Regions from separate parts of the Variovorax sp. LG9.2 genome, predicted to be linked through region 1. Evidence: riboswitches for the same ligand, from Rfam matches in the RefSeq annotation. Region 1 holds a riboswitch; the other holds the start of a gene.
What was found. Region 1 has a riboswitch for S-adenosylhomocysteine ahead of metH (methionine synthase). Riboswitches for the same ligand answer to the same signal wherever they lie in the genome.
Positions count from the first base shown of each region.

Region 2: another riboswitch for S-adenosylhomocysteine. It lies ahead of ahcY (adenosylhomocysteinase); the one in region 1 lies ahead of metH (methionine synthase).

Region 1 covers NZ_JASJXB010000012.1:119,451-134,145, forward strand. The annotation lists gene QN413_RS14555 (ferredoxin--NADP reductase) at 1-151, shown strand, start outside; gene QN413_RS14560 (TetR/AcrR family transcriptional regulator) at 151-906, shown strand; gene QN413_RS14565 (amidohydrolase family protein) at 852-2,051, shown strand; gene QN413_RS14570 (VOC family protein) at 2,097-2,576, opposite strand; gene QN413_RS14575 (protein NO VEIN domain-containing protein) at 2,700-3,614, shown strand; gene QN413_RS14580 (GtrA family protein) at 3,654-4,052, opposite strand; gene QN413_RS14585 (glycosyltransferase family 2 protein) at 4,093-5,052, opposite strand; gene QN413_RS14590 (ArnT family glycosyltransferase) at 5,049-6,848, opposite strand; gene metH (methionine synthase) at 6,906-9,632, opposite strand; S-adenosyl-L-homocysteine riboswitch at 9,707-9,791, opposite strand; gene dinG (ATP-dependent DNA helicase DinG) at 9,840-12,125, opposite strand; gene QN413_RS14605 (PACE efflux transporter) at 12,161-12,610, opposite strand; gene QN413_RS14610 (LysR family transcriptional regulator) at 12,683-13,567, shown strand; gene QN413_RS14615 (SH3 domain-containing protein) at 13,596-14,363, opposite strand; gene QN413_RS14620 (homocysteine S-methyltransferase family protein) at 14,585-14,695, opposite strand, start outside.
Region 2 covers NZ_JASJXB010000004.1:224,056-238,750, forward strand. The annotation lists gene QN413_RS06290 (septal ring lytic transglycosylase RlpA family protein) at 1-204, opposite strand, end outside; gene metF (methylenetetrahydrofolate reductase [NAD(P)H]) at 201-1,025, opposite strand; gene QN413_RS06300 (TlyA family RNA methyltransferase) at 1,003-1,845, opposite strand; gene ahcY (adenosylhomocysteinase) at 1,852-3,306, opposite strand; S-adenosyl-L-homocysteine riboswitch at 3,383-3,451, opposite strand; gene QN413_RS06310 (hypothetical protein) at 3,553-4,236, shown strand; gene phaP (TIGR01841 family phasin) at 4,367-4,837, shown strand; gene QN413_RS06320 (peptide chain release factor 3) at 4,963-6,591, shown strand; gene QN413_RS06325 (HAD-IIB family hydrolase) at 6,609-7,406, shown strand; gene QN413_RS06330 (Fic family protein) at 7,484-8,557, opposite strand; gene uvrA (excinuclease ABC subunit UvrA) at 8,920-14,695, opposite strand, start outside.

The sequences.
Region 1 (14,695 bases):
AATCAACGCCTCAGAAGACCGCGTCATGCTGTGCGGCAGCCCCGGCCTGCTGGTCGATCTAAAGCACATGCTCGAAGCGAAGGGTTTCAAAGAAGGAAATACTTCGACGCCCGGCGACTTCGTCATCGAACGCGCCTTCGCTGAAAAGTAATGGAGCGCAAGGCCGCCGCCAAGCCCACACGCCGCACCGGCGTGCGCGAGGCTGCAGCGCAGGCCACGCGCGATTCGATCTTGAAGGCGGCGACCAAGGTCTTCGCCAAGTACGGCTACGACGGCGGCAGTGTCGAGAAAATCTCGAAAGCCGCCAAGTCGTTCGACCGGATGATCTATTACTACTTCGGCAGCAAAGAGGGCCTCTTCATCGCGGTGCTCGAAGGCATCTATCGGCGCATGGACGAGGCCGAGGCCTCGATCGAACTCGATGCCACGCGGCCTGTCGAGTCGCTCACCGCAGTGATCCGATTCGTGCTCGGCTACTACCGCAAGAACCCCGAGTTCGTCACGCTGCTCAACACCGAAAACCTGCACAAGGGCCGGCACATCGCCAAGTCGCTGCGGGCGCGCGAGTACTCCTCGCAGGCCATCGCCATCATCCAGCAGTTGCTCACCAGTGGCGTGGCGCAAGGGCTCTTTCGTGCCGACGTCGCCGCCCGCGATCTGTATCTGCTGATCGCATCGACCGGCTACTTCTATACGTCGAACCGACACACGCTCACGGCGTTTCTGGGCGAGCCGCTCGAAACGCCCGAAGCGGTGTCGCACTGGGAAGACTTCGTCATCGAGACCGTGCTGCGCACGGTCGATGCCGGCGTCCTCGATGAACCAACAACAGTCCCCCACGAGGTCAAGAAATGGCAGAAATCGCAACCGGCGGCAAGTCGGGCAAAGTCGTCATCCAGAACATAGGCCTGCTACTTTCGGGCGACATCGACAAGCCCATTCTCGATGCCGACACCATCGTGGTGAACGACGGTTTGATCGTCGCGGTCGGCAAGTACAAGGACCTGGACGTCGAGGGTGCCAAGACCGTCATCGACTGCCACCAGACCACCGTGGCGCCCGGTCTCATCGACAGCCACGTGCACCCGGTGTTCGGCGACTGGACGCCGCGTCAGAGCCAGCTCGGCTGGATCGAGTCGAGCATGAACGGCGGCGTGACGACCATGATCTCGGCCGGGGAAGTGCACTTGCCAGGTCGGCCGAAGGACATCGTCGGATTGAAGGCGCTCGCCATCACGGCGCAACGCGCGTTCGACAACTTTCGCCCGGCCGGCGTGAAGGTGCTGGCCGGTGCGCCGGTCATCGAAAAAGGCATGGTCGAGAGCGACTTCAAGGAACTGGCCGAAGCCGGCGTCGGACTGCTGGGCGAAGTGGGACTGGGCACGGTCAAGGCCGGGTACGAAGCCAAGGAGATGGTCGCGTGGGCCCGCAAGTACGGCATCCAGAGCACCATCCACACGGGCGGCCCTTCGGTGCCGGGCTCGGGCTACATCGACAAGGACGTAGTGCTCGAAGCCGACGCCGACATCATCGGCCACATCAACGGCGGCCACACCTCGCTGCCCGAAGCGCATGTGTGCGAGCTCTGTGAGAAGAGTTCGCGCGCCATTGAGATCGTGCACAACGGCAACGAGAAAACCGCCATTGCGGCGGCCCGCGCCGCCATCGAACTCAAGTGCCCGCACCGCGTCATCCTCGGCACCGACGGGCCGGCTGGCTCGGGTGTGCAACCGCTCGGCATTCTGCGCATGGTCTCGTTCATTTCTGCCTTCGCCAACATCCCTGCGGAGCAGGTGTTCTGCTTTGCGACCGGCAACACGGCGCGCATCCGCAATCTGAACAGTGGCCTGATAGAGGTCGGCCGCGATGCCGACTTCGTGTTCATGGACCGGGCGCAGCATTCGCCCGCGTCGGGCCTGCTGGAGAGCGTGCAGATCGGCGACATTCCCGGCGTCGGCATGGTGATGATCGACGGCATCGTGCGTTGCGGCCGGAGTCGCAATACACCGCCTGCGACCGAGGTGCCGACGGTAGTTTCCGGCGCGCACTGAGCGCCACCAGCGCCCCGCGTTGTCGGGCATCGGCCCGGCGACCATTCAGCCCCGCCGCGCCGCCTCGATCGCAACGACGTCGATCTTCTTCATGGTCATCATCGCGTCGAACACGCGCTTGGCCGCCGTGCGATCGGGGTCCGCGATGGCAGCCATCAGTACGCGCGGCGTGATCTGCCAGGACAGTCCCCATTGGTCCTTGCACCATCCGCACTCGCTTTCCTGACCGCCGTTGCCGACGATCGCATTCCACAAGCGATCGGTCTCGGCTTGGTCGTCGGTCGCGATCTGGAACGAGAACGCCTCGCTGTGCTTGAAATGCGGGCCCCCGTTCAGACCGATGCAGGGGATGCTCGCAACGGTGAACTCGACCAGCATCACATCGCCCTGCTTGCCATCGGGATAGTCGCCCGGTGCATGGTGGACGGCGCCCACAGCGCTGTCAGGGAACGTCTTGGCGTAGAAGGTGGCGGCGTCCAGCGCGGTGCCGTCGTACCAAATACAAATCGTGTTTTTAGGGGTCATTTCGTATCTCCTGCAAATTGAGCGAAGCCGAACCCGAAACGAATTCTGCGCGAGCCACCCGACAATGGCCAGAGCGCTTCGCGGCATACTTGAAGCGGTCACAACCCGCAGATTCCCTCCCGTATGGAAAAAGAAGTCGAACCCGCCGTCCTGGCCCTCATCAACGAAAAGCGCCTCACCGGCGAAAAGCGCACGCCTGTCGAAATCATCGCCCGCATGGGCGTGTTCGAAGCACGCGACAAGGCGGGCGACCACGCCTGGCTGGCGACCGGCGACAACGTGATCGCCACCGTCTGGGCGGAGCTGGTCAGCATCTCCGGCGATGGGCGCTGGTTCTATCTCGAGTCGCTGGATGCGCAGCGCCGGCTGGACGGCGGGGAGCGAAGCGCCCAGCAGATTCAGCGCGCCAAAGACCGTCTGACTTTGCTCAAGCGGTCGCTCGACGCGGGCCAAGGCGTGCGGGCCGTATTGCAGACGAACCGCATCGAGATTGCAGACCTGGAAACGGACAAGGCGGCCAAAGTCTCGACACGTGTCCCGGACGAGCAGGAATGGCACGTCGCTTCGTGGGATGCCGACCTGAAGGTCGCAGTGCTGGTGCGCGGCGCGCGCGGCTGGCTGCCCACCGACGAAGACATGCAGGCCGCACGTGCGCGGGGCGGCGTTCCAGTGCCGCCGCCGGAAGTCGTGGTGGTCGTCGCCTCCCGCGAAGAGCTGCAGACGGCCGCGCTGGAGTATCTGACGCGCCACTTCGCGGGCTACGGATACAAGCCTGAGAACGTGGTCGGCCAGAACCTCGGCTACGACATCGAGGTGAAGGACAAGAAGGGCGCCACGTTGCTCAAGCTCGCGGTGAAAGGCACAGCGGCGGGGATGGCCAGCTTTCAGCTCTCGGCGCAAGAGCGCGCGTGCGCCAAGACGACAGACCAATGGCGCCTGGTCGTCGTCACCGATGTCCCCGGCCCGGCGGCGGCGCACAAGCTCTACAAGCCCACCGAAATCGACAGCGCGTCGGGGCTCGAGCCGCTGCTCGACTAGCCTGCCCTGCCCTACCCGGCGTGGCGCCGCGGTTCGCAGTCAGGGACCGCGCCGGGCCTTGAACACCAGCTGCCGCGCCGACAGGAAGTTCAGCGTGAGGCCGGCGCAGCTGCCGAGCGCCACGCCGAGCGCGGGTGCCCAGCGACCGTCGATCCAGTGCAGGGTCGCGACGTAGACCGCGTAGTTGATGACGGCGCCGCCCAGCATCGTCACCAGATAGCCGAGGTACTCACGCACGATCGACGTGTCTGACGACCGCGCCGCGAAGGTGTAGCGCCGGTTGAGCGCCCACGTCGTGCTGGCCGCGGCCAGAAACGACATGACGCGTGCTGCATACCAGCCGAGCACCGGCGCGGCGAGGTACAGCACGCCGACGTCGACTCCCAGGCCGACGATGCCCACCGCAGCGAAGGTCAGGAATTCACGACCGAGCTTCATCGCGCTTTGATCGCCGGATCACTGCACATCGATGGATGCTTCAAGGCTCGACAGCGTGTCGCACGCCCGGAATCGCGAGGTAGCGCAGCCGCTTGGCTTCCCGCCGGCCGATGGTCACCGTGTGCAGCACCACGCCGCAAACGAAGGCGAGCATGGCGGTCAGCATGCTGCCGGTGAGCAGCACGGCCGTCGGCAAGCGCGGCACCAGACCAGTTTGGACGTAAGTGAGCGCTAGCGGCAGGGCGGCCAACAGCGATACGAGCGCCAGCACCCCTGCGATGCTGGCAAAGAACTGCAGCGGCCGTTCGCTCACGAACAGCTTGCAGATCGTCTTAAGGATGCGCCAGCCGTCACGGTAGGTCGACAGCTTGCTGTGCGAACCCTCGGGCCGCGAGCGATAACGCACCGGCAGTTCGGCGAAAGGCATGCGCAGTTCGAGCGCGTGCACCGTCAGTTCGGTCTCGATCTCGAAGCCCGCCGACACGGCCGGGAACGACTTGGCATAGCGGCGCGAGAACACGCGATAGCCCGACAGCATGTCGGTGAGGTGGCCGCCGAAGAGTCCGGCGACAGCGCCAGTCAGCATGCGATTGCCGAGCCGGTGCCCGGCCCTGTAGGTGTCGGCATCGGCACCGTCGTCGACACGGTAGCCGACCACCATGTCAAGGTTGCCTGCCACCAGCGCATCGATCATCGGGCGCACGCCGTCCAGATCGTAGGTCGCGTCCCCATCGACCATCACGTACACGTCGGCCTCGACATCCGCGAACATACGCCGCGTGACGTTGCCCTTGCCGGCCAGCGCCACGTGCGTGACGCGCGCCCCGCTGGCGCGTGCCACTGCGGCGGTGTCGTCGGTGGAGCGGTTGTCGAAGACATGGATCTGCGCTTCGGGCAAGACGTCGCGGAACTCGGCGATGACTTGGGCGATGGCCAGCGCTTCGTTGAAGCACGGGATGACGGCGGCGATGCGCAGGGAAAGTAAGGAGAGTTCGGTCATGGCGCGTCCGCGAGGATACGGTAGGCCTTGGCACCGTCCTTTTCGAACAGTGGAACGAAGTGCTTGTCGAAGCCGGGCTTGCTGCTGAGGCCCGCCACATAGGGCGAGGCGACGACCAGAGAACCGAAGCCCAGCGACATGAACTTGCGCGCCATCTCGGCTGGCGGCGCAGCCAGAAAATCGGCGTAGCGCCACGGCCCGAGCATGTCGCCCCAAACCTCGTCGGGGCCGTAGTAGATCGCCTCGCTCAGCGCCACCTGATAGAGCTTGCCGTGCGGATGCTCGCGCAGGTAGCGCATCACTTCATAGCCCGGCACGTTCACGCGCAGGAAGGCATCGCGCGTGTCCTGCGTGAGCGAGACCATGGCGCCTCTCTTGAATGTCTGTTGCACCGACATGGCGGCGAGCGTGACGATCAACAGCCCACCGACCCAAACGCCGACCGTCGACCATCGTGACCACGCCGCGAACGCCGGTGCGGCCTTGCGAACGCCCGAAGCGATCGCCTTGAAGAACACGGCCCAGCCCAGCGCAGACATGAGCGCGACCAACGGGTACGACGCCGTCATGTAGCGCGGATAGCGCGACGTCACGAGCCAGACGACCAGCGAGTAGGCGCAGAACACGACCGCCGCGCGCACCGCCGCAGACCGCCTGAACCATGGGCTCAAAGGCGCCAGCACGACGCCCCAGATCGCCAGGTTCGGCCATGCCGCGTGCGCCTTCACGTCGTCGAACTGGTTCTGATAGTCGGCGGCGTTCCAGTTGGTGAAGCCGAACAGGCGCGCGCCGATCGGGTTGAACGGGTCGCCCGTCGTGATGGCGTTGCGCGCGTACCAGTAGATGCACGGCAGCAAGAAGCTCAACAGCGCGAGCGCCAACACCTTGGGCCGACGCTCGCGCCACAGCACGAACACCGCGACCAACGGAAGAAAAGTCAGCGCTTGGTACTTGCACCCTGCCGCCACGCCGAAGAAAAATGTCGCCACGACCAGCCAGCGCGGCGCTTGCGGACTCTTCGCATCCTGCGCCTCGCGCCACCACCACAGCGCGACGCAGCCGGCCAGCACGAACAGTGCGACGCCCATGTCGATCAGCGCACTGGCGTAGTCGCCCAGGCCGAGCCAGATGGCGGCGCCGGCGAGCGCGAGCGTGCGGCTGGTGTGCTGTCGTCCGAGCCGATAGACCATCCCTACCGACAGCGCGCCCGCGAGCGCGCTCAGGAAGTGCGGCAGCACGTCGTCGCCGACCAGCAGCGCGGCCGCATAGAGCAGGTTGTAGTTGTACGGAAACCAGGGGTAGCGCAGCCAGTCGTGGATGCCGAGCGTGCCGGTCTGCGCCAGCATGCGCGCGTACGGCAGGTGGTACATCAGTTCGTCGAAGACCGCCGGCGGTGCGAGCGGTGCGACCAGCGCCGGAAGAGCGATCAGCGCGAGCGCGGCGAGTGCGGCTTTGTCGAGCCATGACATCGACGCGTCGACGCCCCAGGAGGAAGGAAAGACCGCAGCCGCGGCACGCTCACGCAATTGCCGCCGCCATGCCGGCACTTGCAGCGCCGCAGCGCCGATGCCGATAGCGACCAGCACAAGCACGCCCGTCACGCCGAACAATCCCGCAATGGCCAATGCCTGAAACGCGCAGATGAACAGGCCGACCCCGAGCGTGACGCTCATTGCCGCTTCGAGCCAAACGTCGGCCGGCGTGGGCACGCCGATGCGCGACAGCACGGCGCGCCCGTAGCCCCAACAGCTCACGACGAACACCGCCAGCGCCGCGTAGTGCGCCGCTGCAAACATCAACTTCTGGAAAATAGAAACTCCCGGTCGCCGGCCACGGACGCACCGGCCGACGGGTTATAGATTCGGAGCCAGCAGCCGCTCCAACTCGGCCTCGCTTTGTTTCCTGCGCGCCGCCTGGTCCTGCAACTGGTCATGCCCGATTTTGCCGACGTTGAAGTACGTCGAGTCAGGATGGCTCAAATGGAAGCCGCTGACGCTGGCGGCGGGCGTCATCGCGAGGCTTTCGGTCAGCGTCATGCCGATGTCCTGGCACTGCATGACTTCGAACATCTCGCGCTTGACGCTGTGGTCGGGGCAGGCCGGATAGCCGGGCGCCGGACGAACGCCGCGGTACTTCTCGGCGATCATGTCTTCGTTGCTCAGGCCTTCGTGCGGCGCATAGCCCCAGAGGTCGGTGCGCACGCGGTGATGCAGCGATTCGGCAAAGGCCTCGGCCAGCCGGTCGGCCAGCGCCTTCAGCATGATGGCCGAGTAGTCGTCCAGGTCGTCGACAAAGTACTTCTCCTTCTTCTCGACGCCCAGGCCCGCGGTAACGGCGAACATGCCGACATAGTCTTTCAGGCCGCTGTCTTTCGGCGCGACGAAGTCGGCCAGGCAGCGGCTCGGTCGCATCACGCCGTCGATCATCTGCTTCTCGGTCTGCTGGCGCATGCCATACCAAGTCATGGCGACTTCGGTGCGGCTCTCGTCGGTATAGAACTCGATGTCATCGTCGTTCACCGTGTTGGCGGGCCAGAAACCGACGATGCCGCTGGCGCTGAGCCAACGCCCTTCGATCAGGCGCTTCAACATGCGCTGACCGTCGGCATACACGCGCACGGCTTCGGTTCCGACCACCTCGTCTTTCAGGATGGCGGGAAACGGACCCGCGAGGTCCCAGGTCTGGAAGAACGGGCCCCAGTCGATGTACTTGGCGAGCTCGGTCAGGTCGTAGTTCTTGAACACGCGGCGACCGATGAACTTGGGCACCGGCGGCGTGTAGTTCGCCCAGTCGATCGGCGTCTTGTTGGCCCGCGATTTCGCCAGCGACCACATCGGTATCTGCTTCTTGTTGGCGTGCTGCAGTCGCACCTTTTCGTAGTCGGCGTTGAGTTCGTCGATGTACTTGGTGGCGTTGTCCGAAAGGAGGCTCTGCGCCACACTCACGCTGCGCGAGGCATCGGGCACGTAGACGACCGGGCCCTCGTAGTGCGGCGCGATCTTGACGGCCGTATGCACGCGACTGGTGGTCGCGCCGCCGATCATCAGCGGGATTTTCTTGATGCGGAAATGGTCGTCGCGCTGCATCTCGCCGGCGACATACTGCATCTCTTCGAGGCTCGGTGTGATGAGGCCCGAGAGCCCCACGATGTCGGCGCCCTCGACCTTGGCACGCGCCAGAATTTCGTGGCACGGGACCATCACGCCCATGTTCACCACTTCGAAGTTGTTGCACTGAAGCACGACGGTGACGATGTTCTTGCCGATGTCGTGCACGTCGCCCTTGACCGTCGCGATGATGATCTTTCCCTTGGTGCGCACATCGCGCCCCGCGGCTTCGTCGAGCAGTTTTTCCGCCTCGATGTAGGGCAGCAAATGCGCCACGGCCGACTTCATCACGCGGGCCGACTTGACCACCTGCGGCAAGAACATCTTGCCCTGGCCGAACAGATCGCCCACGACGTTCATGCCGGCCATGAGCGGCCCTTCGATCACATGCAGCGGCCGGCCGCCTTTCGCCAAAATGATCTGGTAGGCCTCCTCGGTGTCGTCGACGATGAAGTCGGTGATGCCGTGCACCATCGCATGCGACAGGCGCTGGTCGACCGCCACCGGGTGCTCCGGCGTGCCGCGCCATTCGAGCTTCTTGCTCTCGTCCTTGGCGCCGCTCTTGGCCGTCTCGGCCACTTCGACGAGGCGCTCGCCAGCGTCTTCGCGGCGGTTGAGCACCACGTCTTCCACCCGCTCGCGCAGCACCGGCTCGAGGTCGTCGTACACGCCGACCATGCCGGCATTCACGATGCCCATGTCCATGCCCGCCTTGATGGCGTGGTACAGGAACACGGTGTGGATGGCTTCGCGCACCGGGTCATTGCCGCGAAAGCTGAAGCTCACGTTCGACACGCCACCCGACACGCGCGCACCCGGCAGGTTCTGCTTGATCCAGCGCGTCGCGTTGATGAAGTCGACCGCGTAGTTGTTGTGCTCTTCGATGCCAGTCGCGATGGCGAAGATGTTCGGGTCGAAGATGATGTCTTCGGGCGGAAAGCCGACCTCGTCGACCAGGATGCGATAGGCCCGTTCGCAGATTTCGATCTTTCGCTGGTAGGTGTCGGCCTGGCCCTTTTCGTCGAACGCCATGACCACCGCTGCAGCGCCGTAACGCCGCACCAGCTTGGCCTGCCGCTTGAAGCCGTCGACGCCTTCTTTCATCGAGATCGAGTTGACGATACCCTTGCCCTGGATGCAACGCAGACCGGCTTCGATGACGTCCCACTTCGAGCTGTCGACCATGATCGGCATGCGCGCGATGTCGGGCTCGCTGGCGATCAGGTTGAGAAACCGGACCATGGCAGCCTTGCTGTCGAGCATGGCCTCGTCCATGTTGATGTCGATTACCTGCGCGCCGTTCTCGACTTGCTGGCGTGCTACCGCGAGCGCCTCCTCGAACTGACCATTCAGGATCATCCGGGCAAATGCTTTCGAACCGGTGACGTTGGTGCGCTCGCCGATGTTGACGAACAAGGCGCCCTCGCCGATCGTGACCGGTTCGAGGCCCGAGAGCATCAGCGGCGGAGGAATCGGAGTACCTGGGGTCTCTGGGGACTCGGATTTCGGGGACGTCTGGGACACGGGCTCACCTGTAGATTTTTGAGATCAGGTGAGCGTCGTTACGATCCCGAGCCTGACGTGGCCGGGTCTTGAGAAAGACCGGTCAACGCTGCAACGCTCCTCGAGAGGCTTAATTTTAGGCGGCTTTCGGATCGTCGATGCCGCGTGAGGGTTTGGTCAAACGACCACCGCCACCTCCGTCGCACGCACAGTCGTCAGCGCAAACGCCGGCAAGCCCTGCAGCAACCGTTGCCCATAAGACGTACGAACCAGCCGCCGGTCATAGCAATACACGCTCGCCCGATCGTCCTCGCTGCGGATCGCGCGACCGACCCACTGCGCCAAACGAATCGCCGTCGCCGGCACCACCAACTCGGTGAAAGGATCGCGGCCGACGGTACGCAGCCACTCGGCGCGGGCTTCGCTCACCGGATCGTCGGGTGATGCGAACGGCAGCTTGGCGATGAAGACCGATTCGCACAGCTTGCCCGGCAGATCCAGCCCTTCGCCAAAGGATTGCATGCCGAAGATGATCGACGGCAGACCCTCGGCGACGCGGTGGCGGTGCGTGGCCATCAACTGCTGGCGCGGCATCGCCGTCTGCAGCAGCACGATGGGCTTCAGGCGGGACGTCAGCGCCTCGACAGCCATGCGCAATTGCTCCCGCGAGGTGAACAGCACGAGCGCACCGTGCCGCACATCGGCCAGATCGCGCATCAATGCTTTCACCATCTCGGTGACATAGGCGGCAGCTTCGCGCGGATCGGCTCGGGTCTCGACCGCGATGAGCTTGCCTTGCTTGGCGTAGTCGAACGGGCTGGGCACTTCGAGCGTGGTCGCGACGCCTTCCTCGTGCAAACCGTGCAGGCCCGACTCGCGCAAGAAAAAATCAAAGCGTCCGCAGCTGGTCAACGTGGCCGATGTGAGCACTGCGCCGCGCACCTTGTTCCACAGGTTGTTGCGCAGCGTCGCTCCAGGCAGCAACGGACTCGCGTGAGCTTGCAGCATGGCCAGGTCGCCATCGACTTCCAGCGTGAACCATTTGGCGGCCGGCGCTGCACCGGGCGTTGCGTCGCGCAGCAGCAATTGAGCGGTGTCGAGTGTCTGTTCGAGCCGTGGCGCCAGCGCGCCGAGTTGGGCATACATGGCGGACAGCCGGCGGGCGAGTGCTGGCTGGTCGCGCATTTCGGCTCGCAACGCGCTCGCGATGACACGCAACGCGTCCAGAAATCCGGATGCATGGTGCGCCACCCGACCGAGTGGTCCCTGCAGCGATTCCGGCAGTTCACCGAGCGGCAAACGTGCCCGGGATGTGTTGCGACCCGTTGCGTTGAAGGCGTTCGCGAGGCCGGTCTGGAGAGCTTCTCCGTACAGTTCCATCACCAGCCGCTCGACCTGTTGTAGCGCCTGTCGCATCTGCGAGGCATGCATCGGAATGTCGGCCACCTCGGTCACCTCCAGCCGCACGCCAACGCGCACCGCACGCTGGGCCAGCCGCTCGGCCCACACGTGGCGGCCCAGGTCCATGCGGCAGGCAAATTGCGAGAGCGCGGTGGCCGGCAAATGGTGCGCCTCGTCGAGGATCAGCAGGCAGTTGTCGAGCTCGGGCAGCAAGCGGTTGTTGAGCGACGACAGCAGCAGGTCGTGGTTGACCACGATCACCTGCGCGCCGACCAGCGTCTTGCGGCGCTCGTAGTAGACGCAGCCGTTGAACGATGGGCAATGCTTGCCGGTGCACGACGCAGCGTCGGCCGCCATCGGTGCCCAGAGGTCGGCGGCGGGCTGGGCGTCGAGCGAATCACGGTCGCCGTCCCATGCCCCGCGGTTAAGCGCTTGCGCGATACCGGTATGGAACTGGAGGCGCGCGGCGACCTCATGCGGTGGCCGCACGGCGCGCGACGCGCCCTCGCCGGCCTCTTCGTCGGCGAACAGGTCGTCTTCGAAGTTGTCGCCCTCTTCGCCGTGGCGTCCGTGCTCTGCGTCGGCGCCATCCGCCGCCATGCCGGTCAGGCGTTCAAGCTTCAGCTTGCACACGTAGCGACCGCGGCCCTTGGCGAGCGCGAAGCGAAACGGCTCGGGCAGCAGCGCGGCGAGCGCCGGCAAGTCCTTGTTCACCAACTGCTCTTGCAGCGCGACCGTAGCGGTGGAAATCACCACGCGCGTGTTGCGCGCCAGGGCCAGCGCGATGGCAGGTGCGCAATAGGCGAGCGACTTGCCGACGCCAGTCCCTGCCTGGATCACGGCAATCGCGCGGACCGGCTCATCGGCGCCGCTGACGGCGCCGATTTGCGACTCTTGCGGAAGATTCGACTTTTCAGCCTTGCCGAGCGTGGCAACGCTCAGCGTGCGCGCCACGTGTTCGGCCATGCGCCGCTGCCCTTCGCGACTGCGAAATCCCTTGCTCGCGGCCACAGCCCCGTCGAACGCCTGCAAGGCCGACGCGGCCCATTCCAAAGATGACATCGAGCGAGTGTTGCATGCCGCAGTGCGGCGCTGGTTCAGGCCGGCTGAGCAGCGCTCGTGGAAGGCGTTGCAGCCGATGTGGGCAGACCGAAAACGGTGTCGAAGCCCCAATTGAAAACGAAGGTGTAGACCAGGAAGAACACGACCAGGCCGAGGTCCATCACCAGCGCCTCCAGAAGACTCACGCCCAGCGCCCAGGCGAACACCGGCACCAGAAAGGCGATCAACCCGCCCTCGAAGCCGACGGCATGCGCGATGCGGCGCTTGACGCTGCGGCCACGCACGGCTTGCCGCGATTCCCAGCGCTCGAAGAGCGCGTTGAAGGCCAGGTTCCAGAGCACAGCGATGACCGAGGCGACCATGGCCAACGCCCCCGAATGACCGAGGCCCTGCCCCGACATCAGCGCGAGCCCGACGCTGGCGGCCACGATGGCGATGCCTTCGTAGAGGGTGATGTAGACGACGCGGCGTTTGATACCTTGCATGCCGCCACTTTATGTTTGGCGTGCTGACATATAAAGTTATCTACTTTCAATCTGACTGATAGGTAAGACGGCATGGCTTGGTCGAGCGACAGCGTCGAAGTCTTTCTCGCGGTCATCGACAAAGGCTCGTTCTCGGCCGCCGCTCGGGCGCTGGGCCGCGTGCCTTCGGCGGTCAGCATGGCAATCGCCAACCTCGAAGCGGAACTCGATTTGCCGCTGTTCGACCGCGCCGGCCGCGAGCCGCGGCCCAATGCCGCCGCGCGCTCGCTGGAGCCGCAAGCGAGGTTGCTGGCAACGCAGTTGCGGCAGTTGCAGGTTCAAGCGCTTTCGCTGACACAGGGCCTGGAACATCGACTCACGCTCGCCATCGCGCCTGAGTTGCTGGCGGCACCGTGGAGCGCCGCGCTCGCCACACTGGCGCAAGAGCATCCCCTGCTCGAAGTCGAGGTGCTGGCGGCGCCGCAGGCCGATGCGCTCGACATGCTGCACACCGGTCGCGCGCAACTGGCGCTCGTGTTCGAGCGGCCGAGCCTGGACGGTCGCGAAGGCTTTCAGGAAGTGAGCAGCGAGACGATGGTCGCGGTCATCGCGCCAGCGCACCCCGTGCTCGCACAGGCCGCCGGCAAACTGCGTGAACAACACCTCATCACGACGCGGCAGATCGTCGTCGCTGGGCGTGATCTGGCGACGAGCGATCCGCGCTTCGTCTACGCGCGGGACACCTGGCGCACCGACAACGCGCTCGCGGCACTGAGCCTGATCGCGGCAGGCCTGGGTTGGGGCTGGTTGCCGCGCAACGTGGTGCTGCCGCACATAGCCGCTGGCGCACTGGTCGAAATTCCTTTTGAGAACCTCAGCAACGGACTCGACCTATGGGTCGACGTCGTGTGGTCGAAAGAGCGGCCGCTCGGGCTGGGCGCCAGCCGCTTCGTCGACCTGATGCGACGCCGCGGGTGAGCAGCGAGCGAAGTCGCTGTGGGTCAGGTCAGGGACCGTCCTTCTGGAAGCCATTGCTGCGCGGCGGTGTGTTGGACGGCGCTGGCGGCGGCGACGGCTGGAGCCCGACGCCCGGCAGCGGACGAAAGCCGGGCTGCGGCATCGGTTGGGGACGAAACCCCTGCTGCGGCGGGTTGAAGTTTCCGCCGGGTGGACGGTAGCCGGGAGGCTGACCGCCACCGGGCCCGCCGAAATTGGGATTGCCGGGGCGACCGGGGCCATAGCCGGGGCCGTAACCGGGACCATAGCCCGGGCCATAGCCACCTCCGCCACCGCCACCTGGAAACGGATTCGGCCGCCAGCCCGGTTCAGGCGGCCGTTCCGGTCGCCAACCCTGTACGGGCGGCGGTTGCCGATTGCCCCAGTAGCGACGGTCGCCGTACCAGGAGCGATCGCGGTAGTTATCGGCCCAGTAGTTGCCGATTGCGAAGCCGACGATCGGGATGCCGATGCTGGCGCCGTAGGTGGCCAACGGCACACGCTGGTCTTCGTAGGCGTAGTCGAGGCTTTGAGCTGCGACCCACCCACGCAGTTCGTCGGGCAACACGACGTCGCACCAGCCGTAGCCGTTGGTGCATCCGATGACGTCGAGCGGCTGGCCCGGACCGAGCCGTGCCACCGTCGGGTAGTCGCCCGAGGGACCGGCGCGCAAGTTGACGGGCCCGCGCGTGAAGGCCTGCTGTGCAGCGGCGGCGACCGGAAGAATCAGCGCGAGGGCGCCGATGCCGATCCATCGCTGAGCATTTGTCTTGTTCATGTTGAGTCCTTGTGCAAGGTCAGGGTAGGCCGCGGTCTGAAGCGTTGTCAATCGGCCTTAACCGCGTCTGTGCCGGCCTGGCCTTGTCGAACAACGCGGCATGAAGCGTCCGCGTGCACGCTCGTTGCGTTTGGAGCGCAAGCTTCATCTGCGCTTCACAAATTTGCTGAAAGTGAAGACTCGCAGAGTCGCCGATCGAACGCAGATTGCGACGCTTCCGATCAGGCGGCTTCGCGATAGAACGCATTGCGCAGCACGCGTCCGTGCAGCGGCGCCACTGCCCGCCCGATGGCGGCGATGTGGTCGGGCGTGGTGCCGCAACAACCACCAAC
Region 2 (14,695 bases), on a different contig from region 1:
CGGCACCGCAAGCTCGCGTGGCAACGGCCGTAACCGAAAGCGCCCCGATGAATCCGCTGACGCGTCAGGTTTGGGCGCATTGGCATCGGGCGGCGGTGTGCCGCAGGCCGCAAGCAGACACAGCAAACCGGCCAGCGCGCCTCGCAGCGCGCGACGCGATCCGGTCCACCCCGCATGGCGGGCGGCCGGGCACGCGACATTCACTCGATGCGCTCCAGAACTCCCAAGGTCGCAGCAGCCTGATTCATCGTGTAGAAATGAAGGGCAGGTGCGCCGCCGTCTCGCAGTCGCACGCACAGGTCGGTGACGACATCGAGTCCGAACGCCTTGATCGACGCCGTATCGTCGCCAAAACCCTGCAGCCGAAGACGAATCCAGCGAGGAATCTCAGCGCCACAGGCGTCCGAGAAACGCATGAGTTGGGTCGAGTTAGTGATCGGCATGACGCCCGGCACGACAGGCACGTCGAGCTTCAACTTGCGGGCTTCATCCACGAAGCGGAAGTAGGCCTCGGCACTGAAAAAATACTGCGTGATGGCCGAATCGGCGCCCGCTTCGACCTTGGCCGCATAAGCCCGCAAGTCGGCCTCGGGCGAGCGCGATTGCGGGTGCACTTCAGGGTAGCAAGCGACCTCGATATGAAAGTCGCGACCTGTCTCTTCGCGAATGAACGAGACCAGATCGCTTGCGTACAAAAACTCGCCGCCAACGCCGTAGCCGCTGGGCAAATCGCCGCGCAATGCGACCAGCCGCTTGACGCCCATCGCCTTGAGTTCGGCCAACTGCATGCGCACGGTTGCCTTGGTCGAACCGATGCACGAAAAGTGGCTCGCCGCATCCACGCCCTCGCCCAGAATTTCACGCACCGTGTTGAAGGTGCCGTCGTGCGTCGAGCCTCCGGCGCCATACGTCACCGAGCAGAATTCGGGCTTTCGCGTGTAGAGCTGCTGCCGGACTGCACGCAGCTTGGTCGCGCCCTCGACCGTCTTCGGCGGAAAAAATTCAAAGCTGAGCGGAAGGCGCATCGCCGGCTCCTGGAGCGCCGTCCGCGCGAACGGCGTGAATGAAAAACTCATGGTTGCCATCGCCGCCGACGATCGGACTGTCGAACCACTGCACAACACGCAGTCCCAGCGCAGCGCAGGCTTCGCGCAAGCGTGCCTCCACGATCGGGTACATCGCCGCATCGCGCACGATGCCGCCCTTGCCGACCTGGCCCGGCTGCAGTTCGAACTGCGGCTTGACCAGCATCAGCATGCGGCCATCGGCTGCTAGAAAAGGCACCACCGCCGGCAACACCAGCGTCAGCGAAATGAACGAGAGGTCACCCACGATCAGGTCGAAGCGCGGCTCGAATTCGATTTCCATCGTCTCGGGGTCGTCCTCGGCGTCGACACTCGAAGCGATCAGGTCGACCGCGGTCAGCGCTCGCGCATTGACCTTTTCGACCGCGATCACACGCTCGTCTTCGCGCAGCTTCGCGTGCAACTGGCCGTGACCGACGTCGACGCCGACCACCTTCGCCGCACCGTGCTGCAGCAGGCAATCGGTGAAGCCTCCGGTCGACTGGCCGATGTCGAGGCACTGCAGCCCCGTCGCATCGATGCCTGCGGTCTTCAAAGCCCCTTCGAGCTTGAGTCCTCCGCGCGAAACGTAGCGCGCTTCGGCGCCGTCGACCAGGTCGAGCTCGGCCGATTCAGGCAGGTCGTCGCGGTTCTTGGCCACGTCACGCCATGCGTCGCTGCTGCCCGCATCGCGCCAGCGCAAACCGCCCGCAATCAAGCGAACGGCCTGCGATCGAGACGCGGCCATGCCGCGCTCCACCAACAATTGATCAGCGCGCATGCGCTATCAATAGCGGTAGGTGTCAGGCTTGTAAGGGCCGTTTTTATCGACACCGATGTAGGCCGCTTGCGCTGGCGTCAGTTCGGTCAGCATGGCGCCGACCTTCTTCAGGTGCAGGCGCGCGACCTTCTCATCGAGGTGCTTGGGCAGCACGTAGACCTTGCCGGCTTCATACGCGTCGGGCTTGGTGAAAAGCTCGATCTGCGCGATGACCTGGTTGGCGAACGACGACGACATCACGAAGCTCGGGTGGCCCGTGCCGCAGCCCAGGTTCACCAGGCGACCCTTGGCCAGCAAAATGATCTTCTTGCCGTCCGGGAAGGTGATGTGGTCGACTTGCGGCTTGATCTCTTCCCACTCGTACTTCTCGATCGACACGACATCGATTTCGTTGTCGAAGTGACCGATGTTGCAAACGATGGCCTGGTCTTTCATGGCGACCATGTGGTCGTGCGTGATGACGGACAGGTTGCCGGTCGCCGACACGAAGATATCCGCCTTGTCGGCAGCGTATTCCATGGTCACAACCTTGTAGCCTTCCATTGCAGCCTGGAGCGCATTGATCGGATCGACCTCGGTGACCCATACCTGCGCCGACAGGGCGCGCAGCGCTTGTGCCGAGCCCTTGCCCACGTCGCCGTAGCCCACCACGACCGCCACCTTGCCGGCGATCATCACATCGGTCGCGCGCTTGATGGCGTCGACCAGAGATTCACGGCAGCCGTACAGGTTGTCGAACTTGCTCTTGGTGACTGAATCGTTCACGTTGATGGCGCGAAACTGCAGCGTGCCGTTCGCCGACATCTCGTTCAGGCGATGAACGCCCGTGGTCGTTTCTTCGGTCACGCCGATGATCTCGGCGGCTTTGCGGGTGTACCAGGTACTGTCGACAGCGATCTTGGCCTTGATCGCGGCGTACAGGATGCGCTCTTCTTCGCTGGTCGGGTTCGCGAGAACGCCCAGGTCTTTTTCAGCGCGCTGGCCCAGATGCATCAGCAACGTGGCGTCGCCGCCGTCGTCCAGGATCATGTTGGGGCCTTCGCCCTTAGAGCCCTTGGGTCCGAAGTCGAAGATGGCGTGGGTGTAGTCCCAGTAGTCGGTCAGCGTCTCGCCCTTGACGGCGAAAACCGGCGTGCCGGCGGCTGCGATGGCAGCGGCTGCGTGGTCTTGCGTCGAGAAGATGTTGCACGATGCCCAGCGGACGTCGGCACCGAGGGCTTGCAGCGTTTCGATCAGCACCGCGGTCTGAATCGTCATGTGGATCGAGCCGGTGATGCGCGCGCCCTTGAGCGGGTGCGACTTCGCGAACTCGGAGCGAATGGCCATCAGGCCCGGCATTTCGGTCTCCGCGATGCGGATTTCCTTGCGGCCCCAAGCGGCCAGCGTGATGTCGGCGATGGCCTGATCGGTCAATTTGAGAGGGATTGCGACGGCGGATGCGGATTCGAGAACAGCGCTCATGAGAACTCCAAAGCAAGTTTGAGAATTGCCGCCGCGCTCGGGAAGGTAGACCTGTAGATCGACTCACCGCGAGAACAGCGGTTGAGCGTGGTTGCGATGTGGTCCGAGCCTCACGCCTGATGGCGCTGCAACGCTCCTCGGAACGACGGATTTTAGCGCAGACGCCCGATTGCGTGCGTCACCGCCCGGAAGGGTCGGCGTTACCGCCGACAAGCCGAAATTCTCAGGTCGCATTAGGCTCTGGCGATGATCCAACCCCCCACCTCTTCCTTCCGCACGCTTTCACCGCTTGCCTCCCTCCTTCTGACTTCGGCGTCGTTGTTCGCTCTCGGGACGCTTCCCGTCACAGCTGCCGCTCAAAGCCCGGCGGCGGCACCTGCTGCGGCGCCGACAGTGCGCATTCGCGGCACCGTCGTCTACGCAGACCAGAAGCAGGTCATCGTCAAAGACCGTGGCGGCGAAGTCGTTTCGCTGGCACGGGTCGCCGACATGCCGATCTCCGAGGTCTACCGAATCCAGCTGAGCGACATCAAGCAAGGGAGCTTCATCGGCACGGCAGCGATGCCGCAGGCGGACGGCACGCAAAAAGCGCTCGAAGTGCTGGTGTTCCCTGAAGCAGCGCGTGGCACCGGCGAAGGCCATTTCCCATGGGACTTGCAGCCGCAGAGCACCATGACCAATGCGACGGTGGCCGACCTCGCCGCGGCGCCGAAGAACGTGCGCGGCGGCCAGCAGTTGAAGCTCAGCTACAAGGGCGGTGAAAAGACGCTCATCGTTCCGCCGAACGTGCCCGTCGTGACCTTTAAGCCCGTAACCGACGCCCTGCTGGTCCCCGGCGCGAAAGTGCTGATCAACGCGCAAGAGCGCAACGGCACCCCGACGGCACTGCGCGTGCTGGCCGGCCGCAACGGCTTCACGCCGCCGATGTAATCCAAGGGAAATCCCGGAAGTAAATTGGCGAAGAGAACCGCCGCAGCCGCGCCGCTGCGGCGTATCGTGGCAACGGATTTCCGCATCGACAGGCGCGGCGTCCGCCTTCCTCAAACCTCAGGAGACTCCCATGGCCACCGCCAAGAAAGCTGCCGCCCAGCCCACCGCTTCGCAGGGCAACACCAAAATCCCCAGCCCGGCCGACATGCTCAAGGGCATGGCCGAGCGTCTGCAGAGCGTCAACCTGACCGGCGCCGGCAGCAAGCTGCTCGACAGCGGTCGCAAGGACCTTCAGGCCGTGATGCAGGCCAACGAAAAGTCGTACAAGGGCCTGCAGACGGTGGTGCAGCGTCAGACCGAGATGATCAAGAGCGCGATTGCCGAATGGCAGTCCGCAGCCAAGGCGGCCCCAGGCAAAGACCCGAAAGAAAATCTTGCCAAGCTCGACGAACTGGGTCGCGCGTCGTTCCAGCGTGCCATCGACGACATCAAGGAGCTGGCCGACCTGGCGGCCAAGTCGCAGAAGGACGCTTTCGAAGTCGTGCGCCAGCGGGTGCAGGACAACGTCGACGAAGTGACCAAGCTGCTGCAGCGCAAGTGAGAGGGCTGCCGGCGCGCTCGACGCGACCGGCATGACTACGGCTTTGTGGCGTCGCGCTAGCCCCGTGCGGGAGAAGCCAGGAGCGCATCCGTAAAATCGGGCAATCCCCCCGCAGATTGCCCACTTTGTCTTTCGCCTCCGAAACCCGTCGCCGTCGCACTTTCGCGATCATCTCCCACCCAGACGCCGGCAAGACCACGCTCACTGAAAAGCTCTTGCTGTTCTCAGGTGCGATCCAGATTGCCGGTTCGGTCAAGGCGCGCAAGGCCACGCGGCACGCCACCTCCGACTGGATGGAGATCGAAAAGCAGCGCGGCATTTCGGTGGCCTCATCGGTCATGCAGATGCTGTACCGCGACCACGTCATCAACCTGCTCGACACGCCCGGCCACAAGGACTTTTCAGAAGACACCTACCGCGTGCTGACCGCCGTCGACTCGGCTTTGATGGTGATCGATGCGGCCAACGGCGTCGAAGCCCAGACGCGCCGCCTGATCGAAGTCTGCCGGCAGCGCGACACGCCCATCATCACGTTCGTCAACAAGATGGACCGCGAAGTGCGCGAGCCGCTTGACATCATGGACGAGATCGAACGCGAGCTCGGCATGCCCTGCGTGCCGATGACCTGGCCGGTCGGCCAGGGCAAATCCTTCGGCGGCATCATGAATCTGCGCACCCAGACCATGACGGTGTTCGACTCCGGCAAGGAGCGACTGCCGCAGGAGTTCGAAACCATTCGCCTCGACAACCGCGCCGAGCTCATCAAGCGCTTCGGCAGCGAGTTCGAATCTGCCGAGCAGAGCATGGAACTGGCAGCCGGTGCCTCGCCGACGTGGGATCGCGAAGCCTTTCTCGCGGGCAAGCAGACGCCGGTGTTCTTCGGCTCTGGCGTCAACAATTTTGGCGTGATGGAAGTGCTTGATGCGTTGGTCGATCTGGCGCCGCCGCCGCAGTCGCGCACCAGCACCACGCTGGTCAATCGCCAGCCTGTGGTGAAGGAAGTGCAGCCGGAAGACAAGGACTTCGCCGGCGTCGTGTTCAAAGTCCAGGCCAACATGGATCCATCGCACCGAGACCGCATCGCCTTCGTGCGCATGGCCTCGGGCAAGTACACGCCGGGCATGAAGCTGAAGGTGCAGCGCACGTCGAAAGAACTGCGGCCGACCAGCGTCGTCACCTTCATGAGCCAGCGCCGCGAGGCGGTCGAAGAGGCCTATGCCGGCGACATCGTTGGCTTCACCACGCATGGCGGCGTGCAGCTCGGTGACACCATCACCGATGGCGCCAACCTGATGTTCACCGGCCTGCCCTTCTTTGCGCCCGAACTCTTCATGACGGTGATCCTGAAGAACCCGCTGCGTACCAAGCAGCTTCAACAAGGCTTGGCGCAGCTCGGAGAAGAAGGTGCGATCCAGGTGTTCCGCCCCGAGATCGGCGGGCCGATGTTGCTCGGCGCTGTCGGCCAGCTGCAGTTCGAAGTGGTGCAGCACCGGCTGAAGGGCGAGTACGACGTCGACGTACGGCTCGAAGGTTGCCAGTACACCGGCGCCCGCTGGATCACTGCCGACACGCCGGCGGAACTTAAAGACTTCGTCAACGCCTACCCGGCACGCATGGCGCTCGACGCGGCCAACACGCTTGCGTACCTGTGCACGTCGCCGTACGACGTGCGGCTCGCGCAGGAACGCTTCCCCAAGGTCCACTTTCATCCGTTGCGCGAGCACGCCGGGCTGGCGCTGCAAAGCGCCGGCTGAAGCTGGCGCAGGCCGCCATGCTGCCGTTGGCGCGATGGTCGTGGAACGCCCGGCGCGGCCTGCTGGGTGTTTTGACCGACATCGACGACACGCTCACCACCGACGGCGCCATCACGCCCGACGCCTTGCAGGCGCTGCTCGACCTGAAGGCCGCCAGCCTGCAGGTCGTCGCCATCACCGGTCGCCCGGTCGGCTGGAGCGAGCCCTTCGCGGCTGCATGGCCGGTCGATGCGATCGTTGCCGAGAACGGTGCGGTGGCGCTGATTGCCGACCACGCGGGCGTGTTGAGCAAGCGCCACCAACAAGACGTCGCCACGCGCGCCGTCAACTTCACGCGCATGCAAGGCGTGCTGGCGCGCATCGAGCACGAGATCCCCGGCGCGCAGCGCGCCACCGACTCACCGGGCCGCGAGACCGACATCGCGATTGACCACAGCGAGTTCACGCGATTGAGCGAGACGCAGATCGCCGCCGTGGTCGCGCTGATGCGCAGCGAAGGCCTGCACGCGACGGTCAGCAGCATCCACATCAACGGCTGGTACGGTAACCACAACAAGCTGGTCGGCGCGCGCTGGATCGTGCGGGAGCTATGGGGCCGCGCGCTGGACCCAGAGATAAGCCGCTGGGCCTACGTCGGCGATTCGACCAACGACCAACTGATGTTTGACGCCTTTGCGAACAGCATCGGCGTGGCCAATGTGCAGCGCTTCGTGCCCAAGCTGACGCACCTGCCGCGCTACATCACGCAGGGAGAACGTGGGGCGGGGTTTGCCGAAGTCGCGCGGGCGGTGCTGGAGAGTCGGGTCGTGCGCTGAGGTTCGGACTTGGCCACGCATGGGGCCGAGTGGATCGGCCAAGCCAGGGCTTGTTGAGCGCACCCCGGCTTTGGCGTTCATGCAACGTCGCCCTGCAGGATCGCGGTGAGCGCCAGATTGACGTAGTAGTTGCTGCGACCGATCTTCTGCTTTTGCACGAACCCGCCCTCGGCCAGTGCGTCCAGGTACTTGGTCGCGGTCAGGCGTGACAGCTGCAAGTCGCGTTGGATGAAATCGATCTTGGTATACGGGTGCATGAACAGGTTGTTGATCAAATCCTGGCTGTAGAACTTGTAGCCTGCGCGGATGCGTTGCTTGTAGTCTGCCAATGCGGCCTTGATCGCGTTGATGGTCCCGATGGTCTGCGCCGCCGTCTGTTGCACCGCCTCCAGCAGGTAAAGCACCCATTCTTCCCAGCGGTTTTCGGTGCGCACTGTTTGCAACAAGCGGTAGTAGTCGGCCTTGTTGCGCATGATGTAGCTGCTCAGGTAGAGCACCGGGCTATCGAGCAGCCCCTCCTTGACCAGGTAGAGCACGTTGACGATGCGCCCGGTGCGGCCGTTGCCGTCGTAGAAGGGGTGAATGCTCTCGAACTGATGATGGATCAGCGCCATCTTGATCAGGGGATCGACAGCAAACAAGTCGGGCTCGTTGATGAAGCGCTCCAACCCACGCATCAGCGCGACGATCTCGGCCGGGTCTTGCGGCGGCGTGTAGACGGTGCGGCCGGCGCCATCTCTCAGGGCCGTGCCCGGCAGCTTGCGAAAACCGGCGTTGTTGCGCTCCAGTTCCGATTGGATCTCGACGATCTGATTGGAGGTGATCAACCCGCTGCTGCGCACCAGATCGAAGCCGATTCGTAGCGCCTGGCGATAGCGCAGCACTTCCTTGGCGGCCGGGTTGGCAAAGGCCTCGGGCAGCACATCGTCCTTGAACAGTTCATCGTGCGTCGTGATGATGTTCTCGATCTCGGAACTGGCTTTGGCTTCCTGCAGGCCCAGCGTGTTGATCAGAATATCTTGATTCGGGATCGCCGCCGCGATGCCTTTGAGTTCGGCCAGTTGCCGGCTCGCGCTGGCGAGCTTTTTCAGGATTGCCGGCGTGTCAAAACGCCCGGCATCGAGCTGCTCAAGGGGCGGGAGGCTGTGCATCAGACTGGATTAAAGTTTTCTTGCATGTTATCTCCAACATGCATAGAAAACTTGAATTTCTATACACGTTGGCGCCGACGTGTTTAAAGAACGGCTAAAGTTATGCACGTAACGCCCCCCCTACTGCCCCTTCGCCAGCCCCAGTTTCTCGATCAAGACCTTCTCCCGCGCCATCGTGTCCTGCGCAAATTGGGTGTACCGGGCCGAGGACATGAGGGAGACTCCTTGACTGGGCCCAAATTGGACCGAGCCAGCTTCCGGCCAGCAATCGGGAAGTCCCGCCCGCGACGTGCGCACCCTGATGCGCAGCGGCAGGTACGCCGCCGGCGCAAACCCCTCCAGCGCAGCGCCACCCAACGCGCCTATGCCCGCGCCAGCACAGGCGCCAGCGCCACGCCGGTGTGCGTGCCCAAACGCACCACTTCTTCCGGCGGTGCCGCCGCCACGACGCGACCACCAGCGTTACCACCTTCAGGCCCAAGGTCGATCACCCAGTCGGCCTCGGCGACGACATCCAGATCGTGCTCGATCACCACCACGCTATGCCCGCCGTTCACCAGCCGGTGCAGCACATGGATCAGCTTCTCGACATCGGCCATGTGCAGCCCGACGGTCGGCTCGTCCAGCACGTACAACGTGTGCGGCGCCTTCTGACCGCGCCGCGTGATGTCGTCGCGCACCTTGCTCAGCTCGGTCACCAGCTTGATGCGCTGCGCCTCGCCGCCGCTCAGCGTCGGAGACGGCTGGCCCAACGTCAGGTAGCCGAGCCCCACGTCTTTCAGCAACTGCATTGGATGGCTGATGTTCGGCATGGCCGCGAAGAATTCGACGGCATCGTCGACCTCCATCTGCAGCACTTCGCCGATGCTCTTGCCGCGCCAGCTCACCGCAAGCGTCTCGGGATTGAAGCGGGCGCCGTGACACACCTCGCACGGCACCTTCACGTCGGGCAAAAAGCTCATCTCGATGGTGCGCACACCAGCACCGTCGCATCCAGCGCAGCGGCCTTCGCCGGTGTTGAAGCTGAAGCGCGCCGGACCGTAGCCGCGGGCCTTGGCTTCCAGCGTGTCGGCGAACAGCTTCCGGATGGTGTCCCAGAAACCGATGTAGGTGGCAGGGCAGCTGCGCGGCGTTTTGCCGATCGGCGTCTGATCGACTTCGAGCACGCGGTCGATGGTTTCGTAGCCCTCGACCGCGCTGCAGCCGGCCCATCTGGCGCGCTTGCCTGCGGCATCGTTATCGCGGCCGGCCTTGGTCATTCGCTGCACCACGATCGCATACACGTTGGCCAGCAGCACGTCGCGCGCCAGCGTCGACTTGCCCGAGCCGCTGACGCCGGTGACCGCCACCAATCGATGCAACGGCAGCGACGCCGTCACCTCCTGCAGGTTGTGCAGATTGGCACCGCGCACCGTCAACCAGCCGGGGGCACCCACTTCGGGCGCCGGCACCGGACGGCGCTCCTGCAGCGGATGCTTGATGGCATTGCGCAGATAGCGGCCAGTCTGCGAATCAGCCGCGGCCTCGATGTCGGCGACCGAGCCCTCGGCAACCAATCGCCCACCGCGCTTGCCCGCGCTCGGGCCGATGTCGATGATGTGGTCGGCGCGCCGGATGGTGTCTTCGTCGTGCTCGACCACCACCAGCGTGTTGCCTTTTTCGCCGAGCTTGTGCAGCGCGTCGAGAAGGATCTGGTTGTCGCGTGCATGCAGGCCGATGGTCGGCTCATCGAGTACATAGCAGACGCCCTGCAGGTTGCTGCCAAGTTGCGCCGCCAGGCGAATGCGCTGTGCCTCGCCGCCGCTCAATGTGGGCGCGCCACGGTCGAGCGTGAGGTAGCCGAGTCCGACTTCCTTGAGGAACTCGAGGCGGCTCTTGATCTCCGGCACCAGGTCACGCGCGATCTCCGCTTCGCGCCCCACCAGCTGCAGTGTTTCGAACCACTCGCGCACTTCGATCACGCTCATGCGCGCGAGTTGCGTGATGCCGATCCCACCGATGCCGAACGGGTTCACGGCGCCTGTGGCCGGTGCGTCGGGCGCGGCTCCGAACAGCACGGCGCGCGCGATCGCATTCAGACGTGTGCCTTCGCAGGTCGGGCAGGCCACGTCACCGACGTCTTCGGCCTCCGGCTCCGCAAAGGTTTGCTCGCGGCCCTTCTGGTCGGCGCCGAGCACCGAGTCGTCGAACACCTTGCGCTGGTCCTTGTTCAGCTTGACACCGGTGCCGACGCAATCGGGGCACCAGCCGTGCTTGCTGTTGTACGAGAAGAGCCGCGGATCGAGTTCGGTGTAGCTGGTGCTGCAGATCGGGCAGGCCCGCAACGTAGAGAACACATGCACGTGGCCGATGCCATGGGTCGGCGCGTTGGCCATCATCGCGGCGCGCAGGCCGGTGAGTTCGCTCAACACATGCACCACGCCCTTGCCGTGCTCCAGCGCGCGGCGCAGCGCGTCGCGCAACTCGGCTTCGTTCTCCGGCAGCACATCGAGACTCGCCACCGGCAGTTCGATGCTGTGCTCCTTGAAACGGTCGATCCGCGGGAAACCGGTCGTCGGCAAGAACCCACCGTCGACACGCAGGTGCGTGAAGCCGCGCGGCCGGGCCCAATCGGCCAGTTCTGTGTACACGCCCTTGCGGTTGCTCACCAGCGGCGCGAGCAGGCCGATGTGCTGGCCGCGAAAGTTCTTGAGCAGTTGCGCCGCGATGCTGTCGGGCGTTTGCGGCTGCACGGCTGCACCGTCGTTGACGCAGTGCTGGATACCGAGCTTGACGTACAGCAGCCGCAAAAAGTGCCATACCTCGGTGGTGGTACCGACCGTGCTCTTGCGGCCGCCACGCGACAGGCGCTGCTCGATCGCCACCGTGGGTGGAATGCCATATACCGCGTCGACCTCGGGCCGACCGGCCGGTTGCACGATGCTGCGCGCATACGCGTTGAGCGATTCGAGGTAACGGCGCTGCCCTTCGTTGAAGAGAATGTCGAAAGCAAGCGTTGACTTGCCAGAGCCGCTGACGCCGGTGACCACGCTGAACTTGCCGCGCGGAATGTCGACGGAAAGATTCTTCAGGTTGTGCTCGCGCGCATTCACGATCTGGATCGCGTTGCTGCCCGGCGCCTTGGCTTTCGTCTTGCCCGAATAGCGGCGCGCATTGCGCTCGGCCACCTTGTAGGCGTCGGGACCGATCGCCAGTTCATAGTCGGCCAATGCTGCGCCGGTGAGCGATGCGCGGTCTTCGCGCAAGGCCTCGGGCGTGCCGGTCGCGACCACTTGCCCACCGCCCTCGCCGCCTTCGGGGCCGAGGTCGATCAACCAGTCGCTGGCGCGGATCACGTCCAGGTTGTGCTCGATCACGACCAGCGAATGGCCGGCGTCGAGCAGCTTGCGCAAGGCTCGCATCAGCCGCGCGATGTCGTCGAAGTGCAGGCCGGTGGTCGGCTCGTCGAACAAAAACAGCGTTCCCTTGCGCGCGACCGCCTGCTTGCTCGACGTCGCGCTCTTGGCAGCTTCGGCCAGGAAGCCGGCGAGCTTGAGCCGCTGCGCTTCGCCGCCCGACAAGGTCGGCACCGGTTGGCCGAGCTTCACGTAGTCGAGCCCCACGTCGATGATGGGTTGCAGCACGCGCAGCACTTCGCGGTCGACTGCGAACACGGTGGCCGCCTCGGCGACGGTCAGGTCGAGCACGTCGGCGACGTTGTAGTTCTTGCCGCCGCGCTCGATGGTCACCTCAAGGATCTCGGGTCGGTAACGCTTGCCATCGCAGTCCGGGCAACGCAGGTACACGTCCGACAGGAACTGCATCTCGACGTGCTCGAAGCCCGAGCCGCCGCAGGTCGGGCAGCGCCCGTCGCCTGAGTTGGAGCTGAACTTGCTGGCCGTGTAGCCACGCTGGCGCGACAACGCCGCCGTCGCGAAGATCTCGCGGATGGCATCCCACGCGCCGACATAGCTCGCAGGGTTGGAGCGCGCGGTCTTGCCGATGGGCGATTGATCGACGAAGACCGCGTCGCTCAGGTAGTCCGCACCGAGCATGCGGTCGAACGCCCCCGGCGATTCGGTCGTCTTGCCGAAGTACCGCATCAACGCGGGCGCCAGCACGTCCTGCACCAGCGTCGATTTGCCCGAACCGCTGACGCCGGTGATGCACACCAGCCGCTGCAACGGCAGCTCGACTGTGATGCTCTGCAGGTTGTGCTCGCGCACACCTTCAAGGATGAGCCGGTGCGTGTTCTCGCTCACCAGTCGCTTGAAGCCCATGCCGATCTTCTTGCGACCGCCGAGGTAGTTGCCGGTCAGCGTGTCGGCATCACGCAGCTGGTCGGTGGTGCCGTCGAACACGATCTGCCCGCCGCGGATGCCAGGGCCGGGCCCCATGTCGATCACGCGATCGGCCGCGAGCATGACGGCCGGATCGTGCTCGACCACCACCAGCGTGTTGCCCGCGTCGCGCAGCCGCAGCATGGCTTCGGTGATGCGGTTCATGTCGCGCGGGTGCAGGCCGATGCTGGGCTCGTCGAGCACGAACAGCGTATTGACCAGCGAGGTGCCGAGCGCCGTCGTGAGGTTGATGCGCTGCACCTCGCCGCCGCTCAGCGTGCGGCTCTGTCGATCGAGCGTGAGGTAACCGATGCCGACGTCGTGCAGGTAGCGCAGGCGGGTGGTGATTTCTTCGAAGAGGAGTTTGAGGGCCTGGGCATCACCGTGGCTTGCTCCTTCACCCTCTGGGGGAAGGTTGGCGAGGGGGCGTTCGGCCGAGGGCTGCTGCCCATCGAAAAACCGCCGCAGCCGCTCGATCGACAGCATCATCAGATCGTGCAGGCACAGCCCCGGCAGCGACTCGAGCTGCGCGCGCGACCACTTCACGCCCCTCGGCATGAAGCGCTTTTCGGGCGGCAGCTCGGCATCGGCATCGGCCTTGCTACCGATGCGCCACAACAGGCTGTCGAGCTTCAGCCGGGCGCCGGCGCACGTCGGGCATTGCGTGTAGCTGCGGTACTTCGACAACAAGACGCGGATGTGCATCTTGTAGGCCTTGCTTTCCAGATAGGCGAAGAAACGCTTGACGCCGAACCACTGCTGGTTCCACTTGCCCTTCCAGTTGGGCGAGCCTTCGATGACCCATTGCTTCTGCTCGTCGGTCAGTTTGTTCCACGGCGTGTCGCGCGGAATGCCGGCGGCTTCGGCGTGGCGCATCAGATCGTCCTGAGCCTCCTTCCACGCGGGCGTCTGGATAGTCTTGATCGCACCCGCGCGCAGCGTCAGCCGGTCGTTCGGAATGACCAGCCCGAGGTCGACGCCGATCACTCGGCCGAACCCGCGGCAGGTTTCGCAGGCGCCCACCGCAGAGTTGAACGAGAACATCGACGGGATCGGGTCGGTGTAACGAATGTCGCTCTCGGGGCAATGCAGGCCGGTGGAGAACTTCCAGATCTCTTGCGCCGGCTCGGGAACGACAGCGCCGTCGACGACGCCCTCTGCCGCGAGGACGGGCGCGGGCAGCGATGCATAAACCGTCAGCCGCCCAGCACCGCGTTTGAGCGCAGTCTCGATGGCTTCCAGCACGCGTGCCCGTTCGGCACCGGCGATGCGAAAGCGGTCGGCCACCACGTCGAGCACCTTGCGCGGGCCGGTCGGCGTCGCCACTTCACGCTCGGCCTGCACGCGGGTGAACCCGCTGGCCGAGAGCCATTGCGTCACTTCTTCGGTACTGGTCGCCGCCGGCAGTTCGACCGGGAACGTCAGCACCACGCGCGGGTCTCCAGCGGCGGCCGCGCGCACGGCCAACGCGGTGTAGATGGAGTCGGGCGAATCGTGCCGCACCGGCAACGAGGTCTCGCGGTCGAACAACTGCGACGCGCGCGCGTAGAGCAGCTTCAGGTGATCGTTCAGCTCGGTCATGGTGCCGACCGTCGAGCGCGACGACCGCACCGGGTTGGTCTGGTCGATGGCGATGGCGGGCGGCACGCCCTCCACCTTGTCGACCGCCGGCTTGTCCATGCGGTCGAGGAACTGGCGCGCGTAGGCAGAGAAGGTCTCGACGTAGCGGCGCTGCCCTTCTGCATAGAGCGTGTCGAACACCAGGCTCGACTTGCCCGAACCGCTGGGGCCGGTGACCACCGTCATCTCACCCGTGTGG